Regions from separate parts of the Micromonospora sp. CPM1 genome, predicted to be linked through region 2. Evidence: predicted binding sites of a transcription regulator. Region 2 holds the regulator's gene; the other holds the start of a gene.
The links. The regulator HrcA, encoded in region 2, represses chaperone genes, less so after heat shock. The targets are predictions, from matches to a motif close to GGTTNGCACNCTCNNNNNGAGNGTGCNAACC.

Region 1: a site for HrcA is predicted at 3,171-3,201, ahead of groES (co-chaperone GroES). Genes of this name have one in related genera too.

What each region holds. Positions count from the first base shown of each region.
Region 1 is NZ_JAMHIU010000008.1:192,024-206,323, forward strand. Features, by position in the region: gene M8C11_RS12480 (sugar ABC transporter substrate-binding protein) at 36-1,139, opposite strand; gene ybaK (Cys-tRNA(Pro) deacylase) at 1,344-1,823, opposite strand; gene M8C11_RS12490 (methyltransferase domain-containing protein) at 1,880-3,079, opposite strand; gene groES (co-chaperone GroES) at 3,334-3,648, shown strand; gene groL (chaperonin GroEL) at 3,719-5,365, shown strand; gene M8C11_RS12505 (sulfite oxidase) at 5,489-7,207, shown strand; gene M8C11_RS12510 (WhiB family transcriptional regulator) at 7,396-7,779, opposite strand; gene M8C11_RS12515 (response regulator transcription factor) at 8,032-8,850, shown strand; gene M8C11_RS12520 (DUF5319 domain-containing protein) at 8,863-9,267, opposite strand; gene guaB (IMP dehydrogenase) at 9,465-11,027, shown strand; gene M8C11_RS12530 (GuaB3 family IMP dehydrogenase-related protein) at 11,058-12,176, shown strand; gene M8C11_RS12535 (M1 family metallopeptidase) at 12,275-13,669, shown strand; gene M8C11_RS12540 (M1 family metallopeptidase) at 13,758-14,300, shown strand, end outside.
Region 2 is NZ_JAMHIU010000033.1:28,634-42,933, forward strand. Features, by position in the region: gene M8C11_RS27645 (aminoglycoside phosphotransferase family protein) at 25-1,101, opposite strand; gene M8C11_RS27650 (DUF4240 domain-containing protein) at 1,100-1,636, shown strand; gene lepA (translation elongation factor 4) at 1,762-3,639, shown strand; gene M8C11_RS27660 (GlsB/YeaQ/YmgE family stress response membrane protein) at 3,863-4,147, shown strand; gene M8C11_RS27665 (extracellular solute-binding protein) at 4,372-5,664, shown strand; gene M8C11_RS27670 (carbohydrate ABC transporter permease) at 5,661-6,647, shown strand; gene M8C11_RS27675 (carbohydrate ABC transporter permease) at 6,644-7,477, shown strand; gene M8C11_RS27680 (hypothetical protein) at 7,493-8,353, opposite strand; gene M8C11_RS27685 (enoyl-CoA hydratase-related protein) at 8,466-9,251, opposite strand; gene hemW (radical SAM family heme chaperone HemW) at 9,271-10,494, shown strand; gene M8C11_RS30440 (DUF4870 domain-containing protein) at 10,534-11,178, opposite strand; gene hrcA (heat-inducible transcriptional repressor HrcA) at 11,411-12,433, shown strand; gene dnaJ (molecular chaperone DnaJ) at 12,507-13,652, shown strand; gene M8C11_RS27715 (16S rRNA (uracil(1498)-N(3))-methyltransferase) at 13,654-14,300, shown strand, end outside.

The DNA.
Region 1 (14,300 bases), on a different contig from region 2:
TCGGATCCCGTCCGGCGCCGCCTGAGGCGGGTGGGTCAGCTCACGCCGGCGTCGGTGCAGAGCTTCGCGAAGGCACCGGTGCAGAGCTCTTCCTTGGTGACGTAGCCGTCGGCCACCACGTCCTTGACGTTGTCCTTGTAGATGGCCTTGGGCTCGAGCAGCACGGCCGGCACGTCCCGGTTGCCCTCCGGGTCCTTGACCGTCTGGCCGGTGTCCTTCTTCTCGCCCTTGGCGAGCGCGATGGCCAGCTCGGCGGCGGCGTCCGCCTCCTTCTTGACCGCCTTGTAGACGGTCATGCACTGGTCACCGGCGAGGATGTTCTGCAGGCCCTCCTTGGTGGCGTCCTGACCGGTCACCGGGACCTTGCCGTTGAGCTTGTTCTTCTTCAGCACCGAGATGGCCGCGTTGCCGAGACCGTCGTTGGCGGCGAGCACGCCGTCGATCTTGCCGCCGGCCTTGGTCATCTGCTGCTCGAAGATCGTGGCGGCCTGCGCGTTGTCCCAGGCCGGCACCGGGTCGTCGGCGACCTTGGTGTATTCCTTCGAGTCGAACTTCGGCTTGAGCACCGAGTCGTACCCGTTCTTGAACAGGGTGGCGTTGTTGTCGGTCGGCGAGCCGTTGAGGTACGAGATCGACGGGTTCTTGACGCCCTTGTCGGTCAGGCACTTGCTCAGGCCCTCGCCCTGGAGCTTGCCGACCGCCTCGTTGTCGAAGCTGACGTAGTACTGGGCGGAGCCGCCCAGGGTCAGCCGGTCGTAGTCGATGGTCGCGACGCCCTGCGACTTGGCCTTGTCGAGCACGGCCTTGCCGGTGCCGGAGTCCAGGTTGACGATCATCAGGACGTTGACGCCGCTGGTGATCATCTGGTCGGCGATGGTCTGGAACGCGGTCTTGTCGTTCTGCGCGTTCTGGATGTCGGACTCGACGCCGGCCGCGTCGAACGCCGCCTTGAGGTACTTGCGGTCCGCGCCCTCCCAGCGGGCGGAGGACTTGCTGTCCGGCAGGATCACGCCGATCTTCGGCTTCTTGGCGTTGGAGCCGCCGGCCTCGTCGGAAGAACCGCCGTTGTCACCGCATGCGGCCATGCTGCCGGTCGCGAGAAGACCGACGGCCGCGAAGGTGAGGAAGCCCTTGCGCATGTGCAGGGTCCTTTCGGAGGTGGGGGAGTGGTGATGTTTTGTTGTGTCCGGCAACGTATTCCCCGTTTCCCATGCGCCGCAAGACTGCCGAGGTCAGAAGTTTGTTGGCGGCGGTAACAATTCAGCAACGCGGTTGTCACCCACGGGACACCACCGGGAGAGCGCGTTCCGGGAACGCTCCCACACGTACCGTCACGACCCCGCTCAGATGGCGGCGATCGATGCCGTCGTCGCCCCGGTGAGCGCAACCAGATCCGTCGGCGCGAGCTGCACCTGCAACCCCCGGCGACCCGCCGAGACGTACACCGTCGGATGCGCCAGCGCCGAGGCGTCGATGACCGTCGGTAGCCGCTTGCGCTGCCCGAGCGGGCTGATGCCGCCGCGGACGTACCCGGTCGCCCGCTCGGCGGTCGCCCGGTCCGCCATGGTGGCCCGCTTGCCGCCGGCCGCGGCGGCGAGCGCCTTCAGGTCCAGCTCGCCGGTCACCGGCACCACCGCCACCGTCAGCCCGCCGTCGACCTCGGTGACGAGCGACTTGAACACGCGCTCCGGCGCCACCCCGAGCGCGGTCGCCACGAGCGCGCCGTAGTTCGGCGCGTCCGGCGACACGTCGTAGGTGTGGGTGCTGTGGGCGATCTTCCGCTTGCTCAGCAACGCGATCGCCGGAGTGCCGGGGCCCGCCATGGGCGTCAAGCTAGCCCGGCTGTCGGCCGACCGCGAGCCGAAACCGCGCGCCGGGGTCAGCCGCCGGCCGGAACCGGCCGGCAGACGAGCACCGTGGGGTCGCCGGCCACCCGGGTCAGCGCCAGACCGGCCGCCTCGTCGCCGGACAGTCGCAGGTCGCGGCGCAGCTTCTCCGGCTCCAGCGCCGACCCGCGCTTACGGATTTCGACCCGGCCGACCCGCCGCTCCCGGAGCAGGGCGCGCAGCCGCTTGAGCGAGAACGGAAGCACGTCGGTGATCTCCAGACAGCGGGCGAACGGGGTGGGCCGGGCCTGGTCGCCGTACAGGTAGGCGATCGACGGGTCGGCGAGCGTGGCGTCGAGGTCGGCGGCCAGCTCGGCGACCAGGTGCGCGCGCACCACAGCCGGATCCGGGTCGTAGAGGAACCGCCGGACCGGTCCCACCGGCGCCTCCTGCGCGCCCGTGCCGGTGAGGAGCGACACCGCGTCGTCGCGCTCGCGCAGCACCGTGGCGCGGCGCGGGACCTCGGCCAGCTCGCCGCACCACAGCGCCGCCTCGACCAGGTCGCCGTCCACGCTCACCCACTCCGCCTCGGCGCCGCCCGGGATGAGCGCGTGGTCCAGCCCGGGCGCCACCTTCACCACCGTGCGCGGCACCCGCGCGGCCAGGCCGGTGACGAAGTCCCACGGCGGCGAGTAGGCATTCGGGTCGAAGACGCGCCGCCCGGTGCCCGCCCGCCGCCGGGCCGGATCGCAGAACACCGCGTCCACCCCGGTCACGTCGAACGCCGTGGCGTCACCACAGGAGACCGTCACCAGATCGGCGAGCCCGGCCGCCTCGGCGTTCGCGGCGGCCATCGTGGCGGTCACCGGGTCGGCCTCCACCGCGTACACCCGGATGCCGGCGCGGGCCGCGGCGAGCGCGTCGGCCCCCAGGCCGCACCCCAGGTCGGCCAGCGTGGTCACGCCCGCGGCGCGCAGCCGTGCCGCGCGCCGGTCGGCGACCACGCGGCGGGTCGCCTGCTCCAGCCCCGCCCGGGTGAGGAACATCCCGGCCGCCGCCGCGCCGAACTTGCCGGCCGCCCGGCGGCGCAGCTCGGCCTGGGTGAGCGCCGCCGCCGCGAGCCCGCCGGGAAGGCCGGCCGAGCGCAGCGCGGCCGCCGCCGCCAGCGGGTCGCCGCCGGCCACCCGCTCGGCCGCGGCGAGCGCCGCCGACCCCTCGGGGGTACGCAGTGCGGCGAGCTGGTCGAGATCCACGCGCTCATTCTCCCGGCCCGGTTCCGGCGCGACACGGAGGGCGACGCGTTGGCACTCTCCTTGACGGAGTGCTAGCCGAGGAATAACCTGCGATTAGCACTCTCACCCTGAGGGTGCCAACACCCGAGCCTCGTGCCCGGGGGTTGAGCGCCAGGCGGACCGGCACCCGCGACGACGGCCCCGCCCGGTGGCATGTGGCAGATTGACGCTGGTCGGCATGCCGGCCGGCAACGACACCAAGTACCCGGGAGGGTATGCCCGTGACTACCGCGACCAAGGTTGCGATCAAGCCGCTCGAGGACCGCATCGTGGTCCAGGCGAACGAGGCCGAGACCACCACCGCCTCGGGCATCGTGATCCCCGACACCGCCAAGGAGAAGCCGCAGGAGGGCACCGTCCTCGCTGTCGGCCCGGGCCGGATCGACGACAAGGGCAACCGCGTGCCGATCGACGTGAAGGTCGGCGACACCGTCCTCTACTCGAAGTACGGCGGCACCGAGGTCAAGTACGCCGGCGAGGAGTACCTGGTGCTCTCCGCCCGCGACGTCCTCGCGGTCATCGAGAAGTAAGCAACCGATCAGTGTCGTTGCCCCGGTCCGGCTCGCCGGGCCGGGGCAACGTCGCTTCGAAGGGATACTGATGGCGAAGATCCTCAGCTTCTCGGACGACGCCCGGCACCTGCTCGAGCACGGTGTCAACGCCCTCGCGGACGCGGTGAAGGTCACCCTCGGCCCGCGCGGGCGCAACGTCGTCCTGGACAAGAAGTTCGGTGCGCCCACGATCACCAACGACGGCGTGACCATCGCCAAGGAGATCGAGCTCACCAACCCGTACGAGAACCTCGGCGCGCAGCTGGTCAAGGAGGTGGCGACCAAGACCAACGACGTCGCCGGCGACGGGACCACCACCGCCACCGTGCTGGCCCAGGCCATGGTCCGCGAGGGCCTGCGCAACGTGGCCGCCGGCACCAACCCGATCGGCCTGAAGCGGGGCATCGACGCGGCGGCCGCCAAGGTCTCCGAGGCGCTGCTCGGCAAGGCCGTCGAGGTCGCCGGCAAGGAGTCGATCGCGCACGTCGCGACCGTCTCCGCGCAGGACGCCGCCATCGGCGAGCTGATCGCCGAGGCGATGGAGAAGGTCGGCCGCGACGGCGTCATCACCGTCGAGGAGGGCTCCGCGCTCACCACCGAGCTGGAGGTGACCGAGGGTCTGCAGTTCGACAAGGGCTTCATCTCGCCGAACTTCGTCACCGACCTGGAGGCGCAGGAGGCGGTCCTGGAGGACCCGTACATCCTGATCACCACCCAGAAGATCTCGGCGATCGAGGAGCTGCTGCCGCTGCTGGAGAAGGTCCTCCAGAACAACAAGCCGCTGCTCATCGTCGCCGAGGACGTCGAGGGCCAGGCCCTGTCCACGCTCGTGGTCAACGCGCTGCGCAAGACCGTCAAGGTCTGCGCCGTCAAGGCCCCCGGCTTCGGCGACCGCCGCAAGGCGATGCTCCAGGACATGGCGATCCTGACCGGCGCCGAGCTGGTCGCCCCGGAGCTGGGCTACAAGCTCGACCAGGTCGGCCTGGAGGTGCTCGGCACCGCCCGCCGCGTCGTGGTCGACAAGGAGAACACCACTGTCGTCGACGGTGGCGGGCAGGCCTCCGAGGTCGCCGACCGGGTCGCGCAGATCCGCAAGGAGATCGAGGCCTCCGACTCCGAGTGGGACCGGGAGAAGCTGGCCGAGCGGCTGGCGAAGCTCTCCGGCGGCATCGCCGTGATCAAGGTCGGCGCGGCCACCGAGGTCGAGATGAAGGAGCGCAAGCACCGCATCGAGGACGCCATCGCCGCGACCAAGGCCGCGGTCGAGGAGGGTACGGTCCCGGGTGGCGGCGCCGCCCTGGCCCAGATCCTGCCGGTGCTCGACGACGACCTGGGCTTCACCGGTGACGAGAAGGTCGGCGTCTCGATCGTGCGCAAGGCGCTCGTCGAGCCGCTGCGCTGGATCGCGCAGAACGCCGGCCACGACGGCTACGTGGTGGTGGAGAAGGTCGTCGGCCAGGACTGGGGCAACGGCCTCGACGCCGCCACCGGCGAGTACGTCGACCTGGCCAAGTCCGGCATCATCGACCCGGTGAAGGTGACCCGCAACGCGGTCAGCAACGCCGCCTCGATCGCCGGCCTGCTGCTCACCACCGAGAGCCTCGTGGTGGAGAAGCCGGCCGAGCCGGAGCCGGCCGCCGCCGGTGGGCACGGCCACTCGCACGGTCACGGCCACCAGCACGGCCCGGGCTTCTGACCCGAAGAGCACGCCCGACGTCAGGGCACACCGCCGACCCGGTGGTGTGCCCTGACGCGTATCTGCTTACGGAACGCTGACGACATTGGCAGCCGGCCCGGCGGGTCGACCAGACTGGACGCCGTGAGCACCCTCTCCCGCCGCCGCGCGGCGACGGCCGGTGTCGTCGCCACCGTGGTGGCCCTCGGCACCGCCGAACCCGTGGCGGTCCTGACCGGTCCCCGGTCCGCTCCGCTCGTCGCCGTCGGCGGACTCGTCGTCGACCTGGTCCCCGAGCCGCTCAAGCAGTTCGCCATCGACGTCTTCGGCACGTACGACAAGATCGCCCTGCTGGTGGGGACCGCGCTGCTGCTGGCCGCCTTCGGGGCGCTGCTCGGCCTGACGGCGGCCCGGCGGCTGGTGCTCGGCCTGGCCGGGGTCGCCGCGTTCACGGTGCTCGGCGTCGCCGCCGCGCTGACCCGGGCCGGCGCCAACGCGTTCGACGCGCTGCCCGCCCTGGTCGGCGGCGGACTCGGCGCGCTGACGCTCTGGGCCTTCGTGGCCGGGCCGCTGAGCGCCGATCCGGCGCGCCGGGAGCGGTCCGGGCGGGATCGGTTCGACGCGGTGCGACGCGACCGGGCCGGGACCGATCCGGCGGAGCGCGGGACGGAGCCGGCGGACGGTGACCGGGCACCCCGCGCCACGCCGCCGTCCGCGCCGCCCCCGGCGGTCGCCGCGCTCGCCCGCGAGGGGGAGACCCCCGGCGGCTGGGAGCCGGTCCGGCACGACGACGACGCGGAGTCGCGGCGGCGGTTCCTGCGTGGCGCCGGGCTGCTCACCGGCGCGGCGGCGGTGGCCGGGCTGGGCGGGCACTGGCTGGCCGGCCGGCGCGGCGTGTCGGCGGCCCGGGAGGCGGTGACGCTGCCCGCCCCGGCCGCCCCCGCACCGCAGGTGCCGGCCGGAGCGGACCTGTCGCTGCCCCGGCTCGCGCCGTACGTCACGCCGAACCGGGAGTTCTACCGGATCGACACCGCGCTCGTGGTGCCGCAGGTCGATCCGGCCACCTGGCGGCTGCGCATCCACGGTCGGGTACGCAACCCGATCGAGCTGAGCTTCGACGACCTGTTGGCCCGCCCGATGGTCGAGCGGTACGTGACGCTCGCCTGCGTCTCCAACGAGGTGGGCGGCGACCTGATCGGCAACGCGCGGTGGCTCGGCGTGCCGATCGGGGAACTGCTCGACGAGGCCGGCCCGGAGGACGGCGCGGACCAGGTGGTCGGCCGCGCGGTGGACGGCTGGACCTGCGGCACGCCGACGTCGGTGCTGCGCGACGGGCGGGACGCGCTGCTCGCGGTCGGCATGAACGGCGAGCCGCTGCCGATCGAACACGGTTTCCCGGTGCGGATGGTGGTGCCCGGCCTCTACGGGTACGTGTCGGCCTGCAAGTGGCTCACCGAGCTGGAGCTGACCAGCTTCGCCGACTTCGACGCGTACTGGGTGCCGCGCGGCTGGTCCGCGCAGGGCCCGATCAAGACGCAGTCCCGGATCGACACGCCCCGGCCCCGCAGCCGCCCGGCCGCCGGCCCGGTGACGGTGGCGGGCGTGGCGTGGGCGCAGCACCGTGGCATCCGCCGCGTCGAGGTACGCGCCGACGGCGGCCCGTGGCAGGAGGCGACGCTCGCCCCGGCGGTGTCGGCGGACACCTGGGTGCAGTGGTCCTGGCGGTGGGACGCGACGCCGGGCGAGCACACGCTCCAGGTCCGGGCGACCGACACGGCGGGCGAGACCCAGACGGAACAGCGCGCCCCGGTCGCCCCCGACGGCGCGACGGGATGGCACACCGTAAGAGTCACCGTCGCCTGACCACCAACCGCCGCGTGGCGGCATCATCTCCTTGATCAACACCAGCTCCCCGAAGTGGTGGCATCAGAGGCTCCGCGATATGGCCACTTCGCCGAGCTGGTGTTGATCACGCGGGGGCGGGCCGGGGCGGGACGACACGACGCCGCGCCCCGGGGTCCGGGGCGCGGCGTCGGGGGTAGTGGAGCCGGTCAGGCGACCTTGCGCTGGTCCGGCACGGCGGTGTTGTGCGGGCGGCCGAGGCGCGCCTCCAGCCGGGCGATGTCCACCCGGGTCTGCCGGCGGTCGGCCAGGTCCTCCCAGCCGAGCGCGAGCAGCCGCAGCCGCTCGGACTCGCTGAACCCGCCCCAGACGCCGTACGGCTCGCGCACGGAGAGCGCGTGCGCGGCGCACTCGGCGCGCACCGGGCAGGCGCGGCAGACGGACTTGGCGCCCATCTCGCGGCGGAGCCGGGAGGAGCCGCGCTCGCCGTCCGGGTGGAAGAACTGCGCGCTGTCGCGGCCACGGCAGGCCCCGAGCCGCTGCCAGTCCCAGAGCTCGTCGATCGGTCCAGGCAGCCTACGTACGTTCGACATCAGCACCCCTCCTCCCGCGCGGCACCGCGGAGAATGTTCGTGGCCAGCTACCGGGCGGCGGTCCGCGCGGGATGCCGGTTCCGGATGAACCCCTCGGTACCCGAGCGGTCCGCGCCTCACACATCTGTGATCGAAAACCTCGGACACTCGGCGGCATATGCCCCATCTGTCGGAAAAGTTCGGATGATTGCCCGGAACCCCCTCCCGACCCCACCTCCGCATGGTCTGCTCTGAGTCGGAGAGGAGACCACTGTGCGTAGTGTTCTTGTGTGCGTTCGGACACCATTGGCGGCCCAGCATCTGACCTCCGCGGCGGCGCGGCTCGGGCTGTCCGGCGTCGTCCGGACGGCCGTCTCCGATCCGGAGGTGATGTTGCGGCTCGCCGAGCGTCCGGTGGACGTGGTGCTCGCCGACACCGCCCTGACCCGGCCGGACAGCGCCGGCTTCGTCCGGCGGGTGCTCGCCCGCGCCCCGCAGGCGGCGGTGCTGCTGCTCGGCGCCGAGGAGTCGGAGTCGGCGGCGGCCACCATCAGCGCCGGGGCGCGCGGGCTGATCCAGAACGCCGACCACGACCTGACCAGCGCGGTCGCCAAGGCGCTGCTGCTGCTCTCCGCCCCCGGCCGGAGCAACCGGCACCGGGTGGCGGACACCGCCCGGGACGCGGCGGCGGTCGGCGGGCCGACCCGGTCGGCGGCGCCGGGGCGTACCCAGGGTGGGCCCGGCTGGCCGGCGCCGGCCCCGGTGGACGCCGCGGGCCTGCCCACGGTGGTGCCCGTGCAACGGGGCGAGGACCCGGACGACCCGGCGGCGGCCGACGGCGCGGAGGCGCCCCGGACGGGCGCGGCCCAGCGGCCGGCGCGGACGCCGCGCAGCGCGATCGGGCTGACCGAGCGGGAGCTTCAGGTGCTGCTCGGCATGGCCGAGGGCAAGAGCAACGCGGAGATCGGGCGGGAGCTGTTCGTCTCCGAGGACACGGTCAAGACGCACGCCCGGCGGCTGTTCCGCAAGCTCGGCGCGCGCGACCGGGCGCACGCCGTGGCGGCCGGATTCCGGGCCGGCCTGGTCGCCTGACCCCGGCGGGAGTCACTCCGACGCGGAGTCGTCGGTGCCCTCGGTGAGGGTGTCGTGCACGCCGTCGGCGTAGCCGCGGGCGTAGTCCCAGCTCACGTAGTGGTCCGGGTCCGGGTCGTAGGCCGGCTCGTGCACCCGGGGACGCCCCGAGTTGAGCAGGTGGCGCAGGTTGCCGCGCAGCAGGTCCCAGTCGAAGTAGTGCGGCTCGCGGCAGTCCTCGCACTCGATCACCAGGCCGCGCACGCCGATCGGCTGGAGCAACGCCTGGTAGATCTCCAGATCGGCGAGATCCTCCAGGACGTCCTGGCGCTCGACCTCGGTCAGCGGGTCGAGCGCGTCGTCGTCGCCGGGATCGTGCAGGCCGGCAGCCGGATCGGCCGGGTCGCCGTTGAACGGGTCGATGGGCTCGTCGTGCACCCCCTCACCGTAGACCCCGAGCCGCCGGAAAGCCCGCCCCAGCCCGTGCTGTGGCCCGGCCTACCCTCGGGCCCGCCGCTGCCCGGGCCGGGACGGGTAGGTGGGTACGATGAGGCGACGCGCCGTCACCAGGCGCCTGCCGGTGCCCCCGCGCGCCGCCTCGCTGCAGCCCGTTCGACCAGCTCAGGGGAGCAATCGTGGAGAATTCGCCCAGCACCGAGATCCCGGCCGGCACCGACGGCGGGGAGCTGGGTGGTCATCTGCCCGAGCTGCCGGCCGGTTCGGCCCGGGTGGTGCCGCTCGGGCTGACCTTCGACGACGTACTGCTCCAGCCGGGCGAGTCGGACGTCGTGCCCAGCCGCGTCAACACCCGCACCCGCCTCACCCGCAACATCGAGCTGACCGTGCCGCTGCTGTCCAGCGCGATGGACACGGTCACCGAGGCGCGGATGGCGATCGCCATGGCCCGCCAGGGCGGCATCGGCGTGCTGCACCGCAACCTCTCCGTCGAGGACCAGGCGCTCCAGGTCGACCTGGTGAAGCGCTCCGAGTCCGGCATGATCACCAACCCGGTGACCGCCAGCCCGGACGACACGCTGCGCGAGGTCGACGCGCTCTGCGGGCGCTACCGCATCTCCGGCGTGCCGGTGGTGGACGGGCAGGGCCAGCTGGTCGGCATCGTCACCAACCGCGACATGCGGTTCGTCTCCGACCCGGCCACGCCGGTGCGCGAGATCATGACCCGCACCCCGCTGATCACCGCCCCGGTCGGCGTGAGCAAGGACGACGCGCTCGGCCTGCTGCGCCAACACAAGATCGAGAAGCTGCCGATCGTGGACGCGGGCGGCAAGCTGCGCGGCCTGATCACCGTGAAGGACTTCACCAAGAGCGAGCAGTACCCGAACGCCACCAAGGACGACGCGGGCCGGCTCCGGGTCGCCGCAGCGGTAGGCGTGGGCGAGGACGGCTACAAGCGGGCCCGCGCGCTCGTCGACGCCGGCGTGGACGTCGTCATCGTGGACACCGCACACGGCCACCAGCGGGCCGTGCTGGAGATGGTCGCCCGGCTCAAGCGGGACGTCACCATCGACATCGTGGGCGGCAACATCGCCACGTACGCGGGCGCGAAGGCGCTCGTCGAGGCCGGCGCGGACGGCGTGAAGGTGGGCGTCGGCCCGGGCGCCATCTGCACCACCCGGATCGTCGCCGGGGTCGGCGTACCCCAGATCACCGCGATCATGGAGGCGGCCCGCGCCGCCCGCCCGGCCGGCGTGCCGGTGATCGGCGACGGCGGCATTCAATACTCCGGCGACATCGCCAAGGCCCTGGTGGCCGGCGCCGACACGGTGATGCTCGGCAGCCTGCTCGCCGGCTGCGAGGAGAGCCCCGGTGAGCTGATCTTCATCAACGGCAAGCAGTACAAGGCGTACCGGGGGATGGGCTCGCTCGGGGCGATGCAGTCGCGCGGCCAGGGCAAGTCCTACTCCAAGGACCGCTACTTCCAGCAGGACGTGCTCGCCGAGGACAAGCTGGTCCCGGAGGGCGTCGAGGGTCAGGTGCCCTACCGGGGTCCGCTGTCCGCCGTCGCCCACCAGCTCACCGGCGGGCTGCGCGCCGCGATGGGGTACGTGGGCGCGGAGAGCATCCCGGAGCTGCACCGGCGTGGCCAGCTCATCCGGATCACCGCGGCCGGGCTCAAGGAGAGCCACCCGCACGACATCCAGATGACCGTCGAGGCGCCCAACTACCACTCCCGCTGACCCACCACCCCCAACCACCTGGAGTCCCCCATGCGTGACGTGGTCGAGATCGGGCTGGGCAAGACCGCGCAGCGCGGCTACCACCTGGACGACATCGCCATCGTGCCGAGCCGCCGCACCCGGGACGTCGACGACGTCTCCACCGCGTGGCAGCTCGACGCGTACCAGTTCGGCATCCCGTGCGTCGCGCACCCCTCGGACGCGACCATGAGCCCCGCCTCGGCGGTCCGGCTCGGCCAGCTCGGCGGCCTCGGCGTGCTCAACGTCGAGGGCCTCTGGACCCGGTACGAGAACCCGGTCAAGATCCTGGAGGAGCTGGCCGGACTCGGCGAGGACGCGCGGGCGACCAAGCGCCTCCAGGAGGTCTACGCCGAGCCGATCCGGCCCGACCTGATCGCCGAGCGGGTACGCGAGCTGCGCGAGGGCGGCGGCACGGTGGCGGTGCGGGTCTCCCCGCAGCACACCCTGGCGCTGGCCCCGGTGATCCTCGACGCCGGCGTGGACATCCTGGTCATCCAGGGCACGCTGGTCTCGGCCGAGCACGTCTCCACCACCGACGAGCCGCTGAACCTCAAGGAGTTCATCGCCGACCTGGACCTGCCGGTCGTCGTGGGTGGCTGCACCGACTACAAGACGGCGCTGCACCTGATGCGTACCGGCGCGGCCGGCGTGATCGTGGGCATCGGCGGCGACGACTGGTCGACCACCGAGTCGGTGCTCGGCATCCGGGTGCCGATGGCCACCGCCATCGCCGACGCCGCCGCGGCCCGCCGCGACTACCTGGACGAGACCGGCGGCCGGTACGTGCACCTGATCGCCGACGGCGACATGCAGACCTCCGGCGACATCGCCAAGGCGCTCGGCTGCGGCGCGGACGCGGTGATGCTCGGCGAGCCGCTGTCGCTCTGCGAGGAGGCCCCGGCCGGCGGCGCCTGGTGGCACTCGGCGGCCAGCCACCCGTCGCTGCCCCGGGGCGCGTTCGAGGTGGCCGGCGAGCCGCTCGGCTCGATGGAGAAGCTGCTGTTCGGCCCGGCCGACGAGCCGGACGGCCAGCTCAACCTCTTCGGCGGCCTGCGCCGCGCGATGGCCAAGTGCGGCTACCGCGACCTGAAGGAGTTCCAGAAGGTCGGACTGGTCCTCGACCGCTGAGCACCGCTGAGTACCGGCTGAGCACCGCACGACGGCGCGGGCGGCGGCCCGGACGTGTTCCGGCCCCGCCCGCGCCGTCGCGCGTCTAGGCTCGCCGGGTGAGACGGGGGCGGGTCTGGGCGGCAGGGCTGGCGGCGGCGGCGCTCGCGCTGGGCGGCTGCACCGGCGGCGACGAGCGCGGGTTCCGGCCGGGCGCGGCGGACGCCGGTGACCCGTACGTGCCGGGTGCCGGCAACGGCGGCTACGACGTGGGCCACTACGCGCTGGACGTGCGCTACGACCCGGCGAGCGACCGGCTCACCGGCACCGCCACGCTGACCGTCACCGCCACCCGCGCGCTGTCCCGGTTCCAGCTCGACCTGGCCGGGCTGGACGTCGAGCGGGTGCGGGTCGACGGCGAGGTGGTGAAGCACCGCCACGACGGCGCCGAGCTGATCGTCACCCCGGCGAACGGGCTGCCGTCCGGGCGGCGGTTCACCGTCGAGGTCGCGTACGGCGGGGTGCCGCAGCCGCTGCCGAACGCCGAACTGGGCGACGGCGGCTTCCACGCCACTGCGGACGGCGCGATAGCGCTCGGTCAGCCGGAGTCGGCGAGCACCTGGTACCCGGTGAACGACCACCCGTCGGACAAGGCCACCTACGACCTCGCGGTCACCGTGCCGGACGGGCTCGCCGCGCTGTCCAACGGCGTGCCGGAGGGCCGGACGTCCAGCGGCGGCTGGACCACCTGGCGCTGGTCCGAGCGCGCGCCGATGGCCAGCTACCTGAGCACGCTGGTGATCGGCGACTACCGGGTCAGCAGCGGCACCCACGCCGGCAAGCCCATCGTCACCGCCGTCGCCGCGGCGCTGCCCGCGGACGGGCCGGCCGCCGCGTCGGTGGCCCGCACCGGCGAGGTCGCCGACTTCCTGGCAGGGCGCTTCGGGCCGTACCCGTTCGAGGCGTACGGCGGCGTGGTGGTCGCCGACGAACGCATCCGGTACGCGCTGGAGACGCAGAGCCGTCCGGTCTACGGGCCGGCGTTCTTCCGCGGCGACCGGCCGAACACCGAGGTGGTCGCGCACGAACTGGCCCACCAGTGGTTCGGCGACAGCGTCTCGGTGGCCCGGTGGAGCGACATCTGGCTCAACGAGGGCTTCGCCACGTACGCCGAATGGCTCTGGGCCGAGCACGACGGCGGGCGCACGGTGGCGCAGACCGTCGCGCAACGGTACGCGGACACCGACTGGTCGAAGCCCACTGTCGACCCGGGCCGGGCCGGGATGTTCGGCGACGCGGTCTACCAGCGGGGCGCGCTCGCGGTGCACGCGCTGCGCCGCGCGGTGGGCGACGAGACGTTCCACCGCGTGCTGCGCGGCTGGCTGGCGCAGCACCGCGACGGCAACGTCACCACCGCCGATTTCGTCGGGTACGCCGAACGCACGTCGGGGCGGCCGCTGCGGGCGCTGCTGGACGCCTGGCTGGTCGGCGGCACGCCGCCGGGACTGCCGTGACGCACGCGTGACCGCCGCTGGGTAGGCTGCCGCGTCGGAGCGGCCCGTGGGCGGTGGCCGCCGAACGGCCCCGGGAGGGATCGAGGCGATGACGCGGCGCGGCGCACGACGACTCGGGTTGCTGACCTGCGGCACGCTGCTGGTGGCCGGCTGCGGTTCGGCCGAGCCGGACCCGGGTCCGTCGACCCCGGCCGGCCCGGCACCGGCGACCTCGCGCAGCTTCGCACCGGGCGCGGCCGGTGCCGGCGATCCGTACTTCCCCAGCTACGGCAACGGCGGGTACGACGTCGCGCACTACACGGTCAAGGTGCGCTACGACCCGGAGACCGACAAGCTCAGCGGCACCACCACGCTGCGGGCCACCGCGACCGCCGACCTGTCCGCGTTCAACCTGGACCTGGCCGGGCTGACCGTCCGGTCGGTCACAGTGGACGGCGCCGCCGCCCGGCACAGCCGCACCGACGACGAGCTGGTGATCACCCCGGCCATCGGGCTGACCTCCGGCAACGGCTTCACCGCCGAGATCCGGTACGACGGCCGGCCGGAGCCGCTGCGGAACGAGGCGCTGGGCGAGGGCGGCTGGCTGCACACGACCGACGGGGCGATCGCGCTCGGCCAGCCGGAGTCGGCG
Region 2 (14,300 bases):
GCCATCTCGCCGAACTGGTGTGGATCAAGGGGAAGGGGTGGGGTGTGCCCAGGACCAGCCCCGGCGCTCGGCCAGCCAGCCGAGTGCCTGCTCCCCGCTCCAGCGCTGGTGGGCGCGCAGGTGCGGGGAGGCGTTGGACGGCCCGGCCTCGGCGCCGGTCAGGAAGTACCCGGCCAGCGCGGCGAGCGTCACGTCCAGCGCGTCAGCGGGCGCCCCGGCCGCCGCCGGGTGGGCGGCGAACGCGGCGTCCGCGTCCAGGCCGCTGGCGTATGCGGTGAGCAGCAGCCCGGCCAGGTCGAACCAGGCCGGCCCGTGGCAGAGCCAGGGCCAGTCGCACAGCCAGGCCCGTCCGCCGGAGTCGATCAGGAGGTTGTCCACCCGCAGGTCGCCGTGGGCCAGCCCGGGTGCCGCGTCGGCGTACCCGGGCAGGCGCGACTCCAGCGCGACCAGCTCGGCCAGCGGCGCGCCGGCCGCCGGCTCGGGCAGCGGCTCGCGTCCGGCGGCCACCTCGCCCCACCAGAGGATGTCGTCGCGGGCCAGGTCCGCGAGGCGGGGGAGCCGGAGCGCGGCCAGCTCCGCGGGCGGTTCGGCGAGCGCGGCGGCGATCTCGGCGTACGTGGCGAGGGCGGCGTGCAGCTCGGCCGGCTCCCAGGGCAGCCGGGGGGTGTGCCCGTCGATCGCGTCGAGCGCGACCGCGTACCAGCCGGACTCGGTGAGCGCCCAGCGCGGCCGGGGCACCGGCAGGCCCGCCGGGAGCCGGGCCAGGATCACCGCCTCGTGGGCGTACCAGTCGACCAGGTGCCGTTGCCCGTGCAGTGCCGCCGCCTTGACGAACACGCGCTCGCCGGTAAGGCCGGTCAGTACGGCGGCGAAGCCGCTGGTGAACCCGCCGGCCGTCACCCGGACCGCCGCCGGTTCGCCGCCGATCCGGGCGGCCAGCGCGTCCCGCAGCCCGGCCGGCAGGTCGGCCCAGCCGGGCCGGACGGCTGTCGACCCGTACGGAACCGGCGGTAGGGAGATCGCGCGCACCGCTCCATGCTGCCGCACCGGCGGTGCGCGGCGAACCGGCGCGTCGGTGGGCTCTGCCAGACTGCCCGTCATGAGGACCGAGGAGTTCTGGCAGTTGATCGACGACGCCCGCGCGGGTGCCGGGGGAGAGCCCGACGCGGTCGCCGCCCGGGCGGTCGCGCTGCTGGCCGAGCGCGACCCGGAGGAGATCGTCGGGTACGCCCACCACCAGCGGCGGGTGCTCGCCGCCTCCTACAAGGTCGACCTCTGGGGCGCGGCCTACCTCATCAACGGGGGCGCCTCGGACGACGGCTTCGAATACTTCCGGGGCTGGCTGATGACCCAGGGGCGGGCGGTGTTCGCGCGGGCGGTCGGCGACCCCGACGCGCTGGCCGAGCTGCCGCAGGTGCGTGCCGCGGCGCTCAGCGGCGAGGAGTTCGAGTGCGAGGAGATGCTGGCGGTGCCGTGGGACGCGTACCGGAAGGCCACCGCGTCCGACCTGCCGGCCGAGCGTGACCCGGTTCCGGTGCCCGACCTCAACGACTTCTGGGACTTCGACGACGAGGAGGAGGCCCGCCGCCGCCTGCCGAGGCTGGCCGCCCTGTTCGTCGAGCCACCCGTGGAATAGCGGAGCCACCCGTGGAATAGCGGTGGAGTGAAGGGGGAGTCCGGGCGCGCCCCGGGCGACGTGGGACCATGGAGGGGGCCGGCGGCGCGCCGGCCGCTCACGTCAGCCGACCAGAACGGACCGCTGTGCCACCGACGCTCGATCCCGGCGCGAACGCTCCTGGTGCCACCGACCCGGCGCGCATCCGGAACTTCTGCATCATCGCCCACATCGACCACGGGAAGTCGACCCTGGCCGACCGGATGTTGCAGCTCACCGGTGTGGTCGACCCGCGGCAGATGCGCGCGCAGTACCTGGACCGGATGGACATCGAGCGCGAGCGCGGCATCACCATCAAGAGCCAGGCCGTGCGGATGCCGTGGACGATCCGCGAGGGCGACCGGGCCGGCGAGACCGCCGTGCTCAACATGATCGACACCCCGGGCCACGTGGACTTCACCTACGAGGTGTCCCGTTCGCTGGCCGCCTGCGAGGGCGCGATCCTGCTCGTCGACGCCGCGCAGGGCATCGAGGCGCAGACGCTGGCCAACCTCTACCTGGCGCTCGAGAACGACCTGCACATCATCCCGGTGCTCAACAAGATCGACCTGCCGGCCGCCCAGCCGGAGAAGTACGCCGAGGAGCTGGCCCACCTGATCGGCGGCGACCCGGCGGACTGCATCAAGGTCTCCGGCAAGACCGGCGAGGGCGTGCCCTACCTGCTGGACGAGATCGTCCGCCAGTTCGTGCCGCCGGTGGGCGACGCCGCGGCTCCGGCCCGCGCGATGATCTTCGACTCGGTGTACGACGTCTACCGGGGCGTGGTCACGTACGTCCGGGTGATCGACGGCCGGATCTCCGCCCGGGACCGGATCAAGATGATGTCCACCGGCGCGGTCCACGAGCTGCTGGAGATCGGCGTCATCTCGCCGGAGATGGTGAAGGCCGACGCGCTCGGCGTCGGCGAGGTGGGTTACCTGATCACCGGCGTGAAGGACGTGCGCCAGTCCCGGGTGGGTGACACCGTCACCATCAACAACAACCCGGCCAAGGAGGCGCTCGGCGGCTACAAGGATCCGAAGCCGATGGTCTACTCGGGTCTCTATCCGATCGACGGCTCGGACTACCCGAACCTGCGCGAGGCGCTGGACAAGCTCAAGCTCAACGACGCGGCGCTCACGTACGAGCCGGAGACCTCCGGCGCGCTGGGCTTCGGCTTCCGCTGCGGCTTCCTCGGCCTGCTGCACCTGGAGATCATCCGGGAGCGGCTGGAGCGGGAGTTCAACCTCGACCTGATCTCCACCGCCCCGAACGTGGTCTACCGGGCCATCCAGGAGGACGGCGAGGAGATCGTGGTCACCAACCCGAGCGAGTACCCGACCGGCAAGATCGCCGAGGTGTACGAGCCGACCGTGCGGGCGACGGTGCTGACCCCGAACGACTACGTCGGCGCGGTGATGGAGCTGTGCCAGGGCCGCCGGGGCAGCCTGCTCGGCATGGACTACCTCTCCGCCGACCGGGTGGAGCTGCGCTACACGCTGCCGCTGGCCGAGATCATCTTCGACTTCTTCGACCAGCTCAAGAGCCGCACCAAGGGGTACGCCTCGCTGGACTACGAGCCCTCCGGCGAGCAGGCGTCCGACCTGGTCAAGGTCGACATCCTGCTGCACGGCGAGCCGGTCGACGCGTTCAGCGCGATCGTGCACAAGGACAAGGCGTACACGTACGGCACGACGATCGCGGCGAAGCTGCGCTCGCTGATCCCGCGCCAGCAGTTCGAGGTGCCGATCCAGGCGGCCATCGGCAGCCGGGTGATCGCCCGGGAGACCATCCGCGCGATCCGCAAGGACGTGCTCGCCAAGTGCTACGGCGGTGACATCAGCCGGAAGCGCAAGCTGCTGGAGAAGCAGAAGGAGGGCAAGAAGCGGATGAAGATGGTGGGCCGGGTGGAGGTTCCTCAGGAGGCGTTCATCGCGGCGCTGTCGTCCGACTCCGGCGACGGCAAGCCCGCCGGCAAGAAGTAACGGTCAGGCTCCACGAACCGGCCGGCGTCCTGTCCCCAGGGCGCCGGCCGGTTCGCGTACCCAGGAAATTTTCAGCCTCTGGCAGCGCTCCCACCTGCGGGTTCGTCCCGGTCGGGGGAGCGGCGGTCGATGCCGCCGGTTTCGGTTTTCGATGCGTCGGGCACTTAGCGGGCACGACAGCAAACGCACACAGAACGTGCGAAATCGCTTAGGAGGACCGACCGTGGAGTTCACCGTCTGGGGCATCATCACCGCGCTCGTCGTGGGTCTGATCGTCGGCGCGCTGGGCCGGCTGGTCGTGCCGGGCCGGCAGAACATGCCGATGTGGCTGCACATGCTGATCGGCGTCGGCGCCGCGCTTCTGGGCACGATCGTGGCCCGGGCCTCCGGCTTCGCCGAGACCGCCGGCATCGACTGGCGCGAGCTGCTGCTGCAGGTGCTCTTCGCCGCGATCGGCGTGGCCCTGGTGGCCGGTATCGGCCGTCGCCGCAGCGTCTCGCGCTACTGACCCCGCACCACGCGCCTCGACGGGCGCCCGGCCTCACCGGCCGGGCGCCCGTCGGCGTACGTGGGGCCCTGAACTGCCCGGACGGCATCGATGTCGGCCGGGCCTCCGGCTGCGATACGGTCGCCTGTGCCCTCCGTCACGAACACCCCCTGTTGTAAAGGAAATTTTCCTACTAAGGTGCGGCGGAGAAGGTTAGTGCCAAACGGCCCTGAGGGAGATATGGCGTGAACAGGTGGAAGCGGCTGGCTCCGGTCACCGCCATCGTGGCGTCGGCCGCGTTGGTGCTGACCGCGTGCGGTGGCTCCGGCGACGACGACAAGGCCGCCGACAACAGCAAGCTCACTGTGTGGATGATGGGTGAGGGCGGCGACGCCCAGACCACGTTCCTCGACAGCGTCGAGGCGGAGTTCAAGAAGAAGCACCCCGAGACCGACGTCGTGGTGCAGTACATCCCCTGGCTCGAGGCGCCGAAGAAGTTCCAGGCCGCGCTCGCCGGTGGCGAGGGCCCGGACGTCACCGAGCTGGGCAACACCGAGACCCAGGGCTGGGCCGCACAGGAGGCCCTGGCCGACGTCTCGGACAAGTTCAACGGCTGGTCCGAGGGCAAGGACATCCTGCCCGACCTGGTCAAGAACGCCCAGCTCGACGGCAAGCAGTACGGCGTGCCGTGGTACGCCGGCGTGCGCGCCGTCTACTACCGCACCGACTGGTTCGCCGAGGCCGGCGTGAAGCCGCCGACGACCTGGGACGAGATGGTCGCCGCGGCGAAGGCCGTGCAGGCCAAGAAGCCCGGCACCTACGGCATCGCCCTGCCCGGCAACTCCGAGCTGCCGTTCTACTCCTTCCTCTGGGGTGCCGGCGCGGAGATCGCCACCAAGGAGGGCGACAGCTGGAAGTCCGGCTACAACACGCCCGAGGCGCAGAAGGCGGTCAAGTTCTGGACCGACCTGGTGACCGTGCACAAGGTCGCCCCGCCGGCCGCGGCCGGGTGGAACGAGGTCGACGCCCGCACCCAGTTCGCCACCGGCAAGGCCGCCATGGCGTTCGCCGGTAGCTGGCAGGGCGGCGCGATGAAGAAGGACAACCCCGACATCGAGAAGGTGTGGGGCACGTTCCCGATCCCCGGCCCGGACGGCAAGCCCGCCCCGGCGTTCGCCGGCGGATCCGACATCGCCATCTGGAAGGACAGCGAGCGGCAGGCGCTGGCCTGGGACTACATGACCGTGCTGCTGAGCAAGCAGAAGGACAAGGAGTTCGCCAGCAGCCTCGGCTTCTTCCCGGTCTACCAGGACCTGGTCAGCAGCGGCGACTACGCGAACGACAAGGTGATGGCCGCGTTCGCCACCGCCATCCAGAACACCAAGCTGACCCCGCTCACCCCGAAGTGGGTCGAGGTCAGCCGCACCAAGACGGTGACCCAGGCGATGAACAGCTCGGTCATCAAGGGCCAGAAGACGGTCGAGAAGGCCACCGCCGACGCGGCCACCGAGATGGAAAGCATCCTCAACGCCAAGTGACCACGCTGACCGAGGCCACCGGCGAGGCCGCCGCGCGGGAGACCCCCGCGCGGCGGCGCCGTCGCCGGGTGGACCACCTTCCGTACCTGCTCCTGCTGCCCTGCCTGGCGATCATCGCCGTGTTGCTGCTCTGGCCGCTCGGCCAGGTCGTGTGGATGTCCTTCCACAAGCTGGACAGCGTCCGGCAGCTACGCGGCGACCGCGAGTGGCCGTGGGTCGGCCTGGCCAACTACGCGCAGATCCTCGGCGACCCGTTCTTCCGTACGGTGCTGCGCAACACCGTGCTGTTCGCGCTCGCCAACGTGGCGCTCACGATGATCCTCGGCACGCTGGTCGGGCTGCTGCTCAACCGCCTGGGCAAGAAGATGGCCACGTTCGTGGCGAGCTGCGTGATGCTCGCCTGGGCCACCCCGGCGCTGACCGGCACGATCGTCTGGAAGTGGATCTTCGACGACACCAGCGGCCTGGTCACCTGGCTGTTCAACAAGCTCCCGGACGGGCTGTCCACGGCGCTGTTCGGGCGCAGCGACTGGACCGGGTACGGCTGGTTCAACGACCCGCTGCTGTTCTTCGCCATCCTGACGCTCGTGGTGGTCTGGCACTCGTTCCCGTTCATCGCGGTGAGCGTCCTGGCCGGGCTCAAGAGCGTGCCGACGGAGCTGCAGGAGGCGGCCCGCGTCGACGGCGCCGGGCCGTGGAAGGTGTTCTGGTCGGTCACGTTCCCCGTGCTGCGGCCGGTCTTCGGCATCCTCGTGGTGCTCTCCACGATCTGGGACTTCAAGGTCTTCACCCAGCAGTTCGTGCTGGCCGGCGGCACCCAGGACCGGTCGACGTTCATGCTGTCGATCTACTCGTACGCGGAGGCGTTCTCGCCGCCGCCCAAGTACGGCCTCGGCTCCGCCATCGCCGTCATCCTCACCGTGATCCTGCTCGTGGTGACCGCCCTGTACGTCCGCATGGTGCTGCGGCAGGAGGACGAATGATGAAGAAGATCGCCCTCAACGGCGCGGGCCTGCTGGTCGCGCTCTTCGCCGCGTTCCCGGTCTACTGGATGGTGGCGACCTCGCTGAAGCCCAACCGGGAGATCTTCTCGTCCACCCCCCGGCCGGTGCCGGCGGAGCCGACGCTGGAGCACTACCGGGAGATCCTCACCGGCAACCTGATCCCGGGCGTCACGTTCGCCGACTTCTTCCTCAACAGCGCGCTCGTCGCGCTGGCGACGGTGCTGCTGAGCGGGCTGGTCGCGCTGCTCGCCGCGACCGCCGTGGCCCGGTTCCGGTTCAAGCTGCGCACCACGTTCCTGATCATGCTGCTGGTGGTGCAGATGATCCCGCTGGAGGCGCTGGTCATCCCGCTGTTCCTGATGATCCAGCGGCTCGGCCTCTACAACACGCTGCCCAGCCTGATCCTCACGTACCTCGGTTTCTCGCTGCCGTTCGCGGTCTGGATGCTGCGCGGCTTCGTCGCCGCGGTGCCCAAGGAACTGGAGGAGGCCGCCGCCATCGACGGCGCCAGCCGGGCCCAGACGTTCCGCAAGGTGCTGTTCCCGCTCGTCGCGCCCGGCCTGGTCGCCACCAGCATCTTCTCGTTCATCACCGCGTGGAACGAACTGATCTTCGCGCTGACGTTCATCAACGATCAGCAGAAGTACACGCTGCCGGTCGCGATGACGTTCTTCTTCGGCCGGGACGACACCGCCTGGGGCTCGGTCATGGCCGCGTCCACGCTGTTCACCCTGCCGGTGATCGTCTTCTTCCTGCTGGTGCAGCGCCGGATGGTCTCCGGCCTGGTGGCGGGAGCGGTCAAGGGCTGACCCGGCGGGCGCCGGTCAGGCCGCGGCGAACACCTCGGCGCGCACCTCGGTGGTCGGATCGCCCTTCACCCGGGCCCAGGAGCCCTGCTCGGCGGTCCACTCCAGGTTGCCGAAGCGGACCTTCTTCACGCCGTGGTCGTCGGCGTGCGAGACGAGCCAGTGCGCGTACCGCCAGCCGTTGCGGTCGTCGCCGGCCGGCACGGTGAGCGCGGTCAGGTCGGTCGCCGTGGCCAGCCGGGGCAGCCCCCAGTCCAGCGACAGGCTCTCCAGCACGGCGCTGGCGGCGGCCGGGCCGCGCATCGTCGGCGGCGAGCCGACCGTGCAGGCCACCGCGCCGGTCGCGTGGCCGAGCAACGCGCGGGTGAGGACCTCCGACTCGTCCGCCCACTTCTGGTACGCCTCGGGGAACGCCGAGCGCTGCACCCGCTGGGCGGCGTCGGTGATCCGCATCCGCTCCCAGCCCTTGACCTTCTTCAGCGCGGCGTAGAACTTGTTCGCCGCGTACCGCGGGTCCTGGATCTCCTCCGGGGTGCCCCAGCCCTGGCTCGGGCGCTGCTGGAACAGGCCGAGCGAGTCGCGGTCGCCGTGGGCGATGTTGCGCAGGTGCGACTCCTGGTACGCGGTCGCCAGCGCCACCACCACCGCCCGCTCGGGCATCCGGCGCTGCATCCCGATGGCCGCGATGGTGGCCGCGTTCGCCATCTGGTCGGCGCCGAGCACCACCTCGCCGTCCGCCTTCACGGTGCAGGTCCGGCTGGCCAGGGGCAGCCGCAGGTGCTCGCCGAACTGCTTGGTGACGACGTAGACCGCGAGCAGTGCCAGCACGCACACCGCCACCCCAGATGCCACGATCGCCGCTCGCGTCCGCACCCGCACCCCCTGTCCCGACAGTCCGACAAGCGTACGTCCCACCCGCCACGGCGGCTCTCGGCCGACCGGCGGGCCCCACGTCGGCCGCAGGTGGCTCACGCGGGGCCCGCCGCGAACCTCAGTCTTCGGCGGGTACCCAGGCGGCGGGACGCTTCTCCCGGAACGCCATCACGCCCTCGCGCCCCTCGTCGGAGAGGAAGTACCCGGTCGACAGCGCGGCCAACTCGGCGATCTCGGCCCGCAGGTCCGGCCCGGCGGGCCGGCGCAGCAGCTCCTTCGCCCCGGCCAGCGCCCCGGGGGCGCCCTTGACCAGCGAGGCGCAGTAGCGCTCGACGGCGGCGTCCAGCTCGTCGGCCGGCACCGCGGCGGTGACCAGGCCGATCTCGGCGGCCCGGCGGCCGTCGAACGTGTCGCCGGTCAGGTACAGCTCGGCGGCGGCCCGCTGACCCAGCCGGGGCAGCACGGTCGCCGAGATCACCGCCGGGATCACCCCGATCCGCACCTCGGTGAACGCGAACGTCGCCTCCTGCGCGCAGACCGCCAGGTCGGCGGCGGCGATCAGGCCCAGCCCGCCGGCCCGGGCCGGCCCGGCCACCTTCGCCACCACCGGCTTCGGGCACTCTCGCACCGCGACGAGCACGTCGCCGAGCATCCCGGCGGGCACCGTCCCGCTGGCGTACGCGGCGGCTGTCTCCTTCAGGTCGGCGCCGGAGCAGAAGACCGGGCCGGTGTGGTCGAGCACGATCGCGCGTACCGCGTCGTCGGCGACCGCGCCGGCCAGCCCGGCCAGCAGCTCGGTCATCAGGGGCGTGGAGAGCGCGTTGCGATTGTGCGGGCTGTCCAGGGTGAGGGTGGTCACCCCACGGGCCGTGGCGACTCGCACGAGAGCGTCCGGAGAGGTCATGCCGGGCACACTAGTGGCCATGCCCGGCGTCCTTCCAGAAGGCGAACCCGTCCCGCGCGACGGATCGCTGCCCGCCACCGCCACTCGCGCCGTCGGCGCGCGCGGCTTCGGCGTGTACGTCCACGTGCCGTTCTGCGCCAGCCGGTGCGGTTACTGCGACTTCAACACGTACACCGCGTCGGAGCTGGGCGGCGGGGCGAGCCGGGAGACGTACGCCGACTCCGTGCTGGCCGAGCTGGAGCTGGCCGCCCGGGTGCTGGGCGACTCGCCGCCGCCCCGGGTCGACACCGTCTTCGTCGGCGGCGGCACGCCCACCCTGCTGCCCGCCGACGACCTGGCCCGGATCCTCGACGGCATCGACCGCGTCTGGGGGCTGGCCGCCGACGCCGAGGTGACCACCGAGGCCAACCCCGAGTCGGTGAGCCCGGAGTCGCTCAAGACGCTGCGAGCCGCCGGGTACACCCGGATCTCGCTGGGCATGCAGTCCGCCGCACCGGGCGTGCTCGCGGTGCTCGACCGGCGGCACAGCGCGGGCCGGGCCACCGCCGCCGCGCTGGAGGCGCGCGACGCCGGGTTCGAGCACGTGAACCTGGACCTGATCTACGGCACGCCGGGCGAGACGGCCGAGGACTTCGCCGCCTCGCTGGCCCAGGTGGTCGACGCGGGCGTGGACCACGTCAGCGCGTACGCCCTGATCGTGGAGGACGGCACCCGGCTGGCCGCGCGGATGCGCCGCGGCGAGCTGCCGTACCCCTCCGACGACGTGGCGGCGGACCGCTACCTGGCCGCGGAGGCCGCGCTCGGCGAGGCCGGATTCTCCTGGTACGAGGTGTCGAACTGGGCCCGCTCGGCGGCGGCCCGGTGCCGGCACAACCTGCTCTACTGGGCCAGCGCCGACTGGTGGGGTCTGGGCCCGGGAGCGCACAGCCACGTCGGCGGCGTGCGCTGGTGGAACGTCAAGCACCCGAGCGCGTACGCGGCGCGCCTGGCCGAGGGCGCCTCGCCCGCGCTGGCCCGGGAACGGCTCACCGCTGACGAGCAGCACATGGAGGACGTGATGCTGCGGGTGCGGCTCGCCTCCGGCCTGCCGCTGGACGTGCTGGACGCCGCCGGCCGGGCGGGCGCCGAGCGGGCCCGGGACGCCGGGCTGCTCGACGCCGGGGCGTACGCGCGGGGGCTGGTGGTGCTGACGCTGCGCGGCCGGCTGCTGGCCGACGCGGTGGTACGCGACCTGCTGCCGTGACCGGGGCCGGCCGGCCGCCCCCTCGGCCGGCCGGCGGAGTCACTTGGTGAAGCTGTAGCTCATCGGGTAGCGGTAGAGCACGCCGTCGTTCGCCTTGACCCCGCCGATGATCCCGAAGATCAGCGGCACCAGCCAGACCAGCATCGGGACGAAGAACAGGATCCCGCAGGTGATGATCGTGATCACCCAGGCGAGCACGCTGGCGATGGCCCAGGTGATCTGGAAGTTCAGCGCCGCGACGGCGTGCGCGCGGACCGCCGGCGACTGCTGGCCCCGGCTCATCAGCGCGATGAGCGGAGCGACCCAGCCGAGCAGGCCACCGCCGACGATGACGCCCGCGGCGCCACCGAAGTGCGACACCAGCGCCCAGGTCTTCTCGTCGTTGTTGGCGTACGCGGCGGGGCCGTATCCGCCACCGGCGGGGTAGCCGGCGCCGTAGCCCGGCGTGCCGCCCGGCGGGGGGTAACCACCGGGGGGCGGGTAGCCGCCCGGCGGAGGTTGGCCGCCCGGAGGCGGGTAGCCACCCGGGGGCGGATAGTCACCGGGCGGGGGATAGCCGCCCGCGCCCGGCGCGCCGGACAGTGGAGCGGTCGGCGGTTCACCGGCCGGCGAGCCGTAGGGCGCCGACGGGTCGGGCTGGGGGCCGGAGTCCCCTGCCCCGGGAGGGCGAGGAGGTTCTGTCATGGTCGCCACGGTAGGTGCACCGGGCAACCCGCACCAGAGCGACACAGACCGACGATGACCGGCTGTTCGGCCCTGGTGGGCCGTGCTGTGTGGCGGGCCGCACCGCAGGTCCGTCAGGCGATCATCGCATCGGCGGGGGTGCCGACGTAGACTGGCACTCGCTACAGTCGAGTGCCAGCCGCCCGGCGGATGCCGCGCGCCGGCCGGACCGAGGTGCGTCAGGAGGTGGGGAATGGGTCTCGACGACCGCAAACTCGCCGTGCTGCGCGCCATCGTCGAGGACTACGTCGCCACGCAGGAGCCGGTCGGCAGCAAGGCCCTGGTCGAGCGGCACCAGCTCGGCGTCTCGCCGGCCACGGTGCGTAACGACATGGCGGTGCTGGAGGAGGAGGGCTACATCCGGCAGCCGCACACCAGCGCCGGCCGGGTGCCCACCGACCGCGGCTACCGCCTCTTCGTCGACCGGCTCTCCCGGGTCAAGCCGCTCAGCCCGGCCGAGCGCCGGGCGATCGAGCGCTTCCTGGTCGGCGCCGTCGACCTGGACGACGTGGTGCACCGTACGGTCCGGCTGCTCGCCCAGCTCACCCGGCAGGTCGCCGTGGTGCAGTACCCGAGCCTGGCCCGCTCCAAGGTGCGCCACCTGGAGCTGGTGCCGATCTCCACCACCCGGCTGATGGTCGTCATGATCGCCGACACCGGCCGGGTCGAGCAGCGGCTGGTGGAGCTGCCCGCCCCGGTGCCCGCCGACGACGTGACCGACCTGCGCCGGCTGGTGAACGAGAAGCTCGTCGGCAGCCAGCTCGCCGAGACGCCGCCGCTGGTGCAGGCGCTCGTCGACGAGTCAGCGCCGCATCTGCGCCCGGCCATGACCACGCTCTCCACCGTGCTGCTGGAGACGCTCGTGGAACGGCACGAGGAGCGCCTCGCGCTGGCCGGCCAGGCCAACCTCACCCGGGGTGGCCTGCTCGACTTCCAGGGTTCGCTGCGGCCCATCCTGGAGGCGCTCGAAGAAGAGGTCGTGCTGCTCAAGCTGATCGGCGAGACCGAGCCGAGCACCACCCGGGTGCTCATCGGCGACGAGAACGAATACGACAACCTGCGGGCCGCCTCGGTGGTCAGCACCGGCTACGGACCGGGCAGCACGATCGTCGGCGGACTCGGCGTGCTCGGGCCGACCCGGATGGACTACCCCGGCAATATCGCCATGGTGAGGGCCGTGGCACGCTACGTGGGCGAACTGCTGGCCCAGAACTGACAAGTCAGGGCCGACGGCCGGTTCCGGCCGACGACCGGAGCGACGCGAGACGAACATGAGGACACCTAACGCAGTGGCCAGGGACTACTACGGCATTCTCGGCGTGAGCCGGGACGCCTCCGACGACGAGATCAAGCGCGCCTACCGCAAGCTGGCGCGGCAGTTCCACCCGGACGTCAATCCGGACCCGGAGGCCCAGGAGAAGTTCAAGGACATCAACGCCGCGTACGAGGTCCTCTCGGACGACCGGAAGCGGCAGATCGTCGACCTGGGCGGCGACCCGCTCGCCCCGGGCGGCGGTGGCGCGGGCGGTCCCGGCGGCCCGGGCGGCGCCGGTCCGTTCGTCGGCTTCCAGGACATCATGGACGCGTTCTTCGGCGGCGCCGCGGGCGGCAGCCGGGGCCCGCGTCCGCGTACCCGCCCCGGCGCGGACGCGATCCTGCGCCTGGAACTGGACCTCAACGAGACCGCGTTCGGCGTCGAGGCGCCGATCACCGTCGACACCGCGGTGCTCTGCACCACCTGCTCCGGCGCCGGCACCGCCGCCGGCACCCACCTGGCCACCTGCGAGGCGTGCGGCGGCCGCGGCGAGGTGCAGTCGGTGCAGCGGACCTTCCTCGGTCAGGTGGTCTCGGCCCGCCCGTGCACCGTCTGCCAGGGCTACGGCACCACCATCCCGCACCCCTGCCCGACCTGCGCCGGCGACGGCCGGGTGCGTACCCGCCGCTCGCTGACCGTCAAGATCCCGGCCGGGGTCGAGGACGGCATGCGGATCCGCCTGGCCCAGCAGGGCGAGGTCGGCCCGGGCGGCGGCACCGCCGGCGACCTCTACGTCGAGATCCACGAGCGGCCGCACGACGTCTACTCCCGCAAGGGCGACGACCTGCACTGCCGGGTGACGGTGCCGATGACCGCCGCCGCGCTCGGTACCCGGCTGACCATCAAGACGCTGGACAGCGAGGAGACGGTCGACGTCAAGCCCGGCACCCAGCCCGGCAGCACGCTGCGGCTGCGCGCCCGGGGCGTACCGCACCTGCGCGGCACCGGCCGGGGCGACCTCTACGTGCACCTGGACGTGCGTACCCCGACCAAGCTCGACGCCGACCAGGAGCGGATGCTGCGCGACTTCGCCAAGACGCGTGGCGAGGAGGTCGCCGAGCTGACCAAGCAGGGCGGCTTCTTCTCCCGGATGCGCGACGCCTTCAACGGGCACGCCTGAGGTGTCCGCGCCGCTGTTCCTGGTCGACGCGCTGCCCACCGGTGACACGCTGACGCTGGACGGCCCGGAGGGCCACCACGCGGCCACCGTGCAGCGGCTGCGCGTCGGCGAGGAACTGGTGCTCGCCGACGGCCGGGGCGGCACCGCCGCCGCGGTGGTCACCGCCGTCGGCCGCGGCACGCTCGACCTGCGGCTCACCAGCCGGGGGTACGCGGACGCGCCGGTGCCCCGGCTGGTCGTGGTGCAGGGCATCGCCAAGGGCGACCGGGGTGAACTCGCCGTGCAGGCGATGACCGAGGTAGGCGTGGATGAGATCGTGCCCTGGGCGGCGTCCCGCTCGGTGGCGCAGTGGCGCGGCGAGCGGGGCGAACGGGCCCGGCAGAAGTGGGTCGCCACCGCCCGGGAGGCGGCCAAGCAGGCCCGCCGCCCGTGGCTGCCGGTGGTGGCCGGCGCGCCGGACGAGTCCACCGTCTCGGTGGCCCGCCGGATCGCCGGGGCGGCCGGTGCGTACGTGCTGCACGAGGGCGCGCAGGACCGGCTGACCACCGTCGACCTGCCGGCGGCCGGCGAGATCGTCCTGGTGGTCGGCCCGGAGGGCGGCATCGCCGACCACGAGCTGGCCGCGTTCGCCGAGGCGGGCGCCCGCAC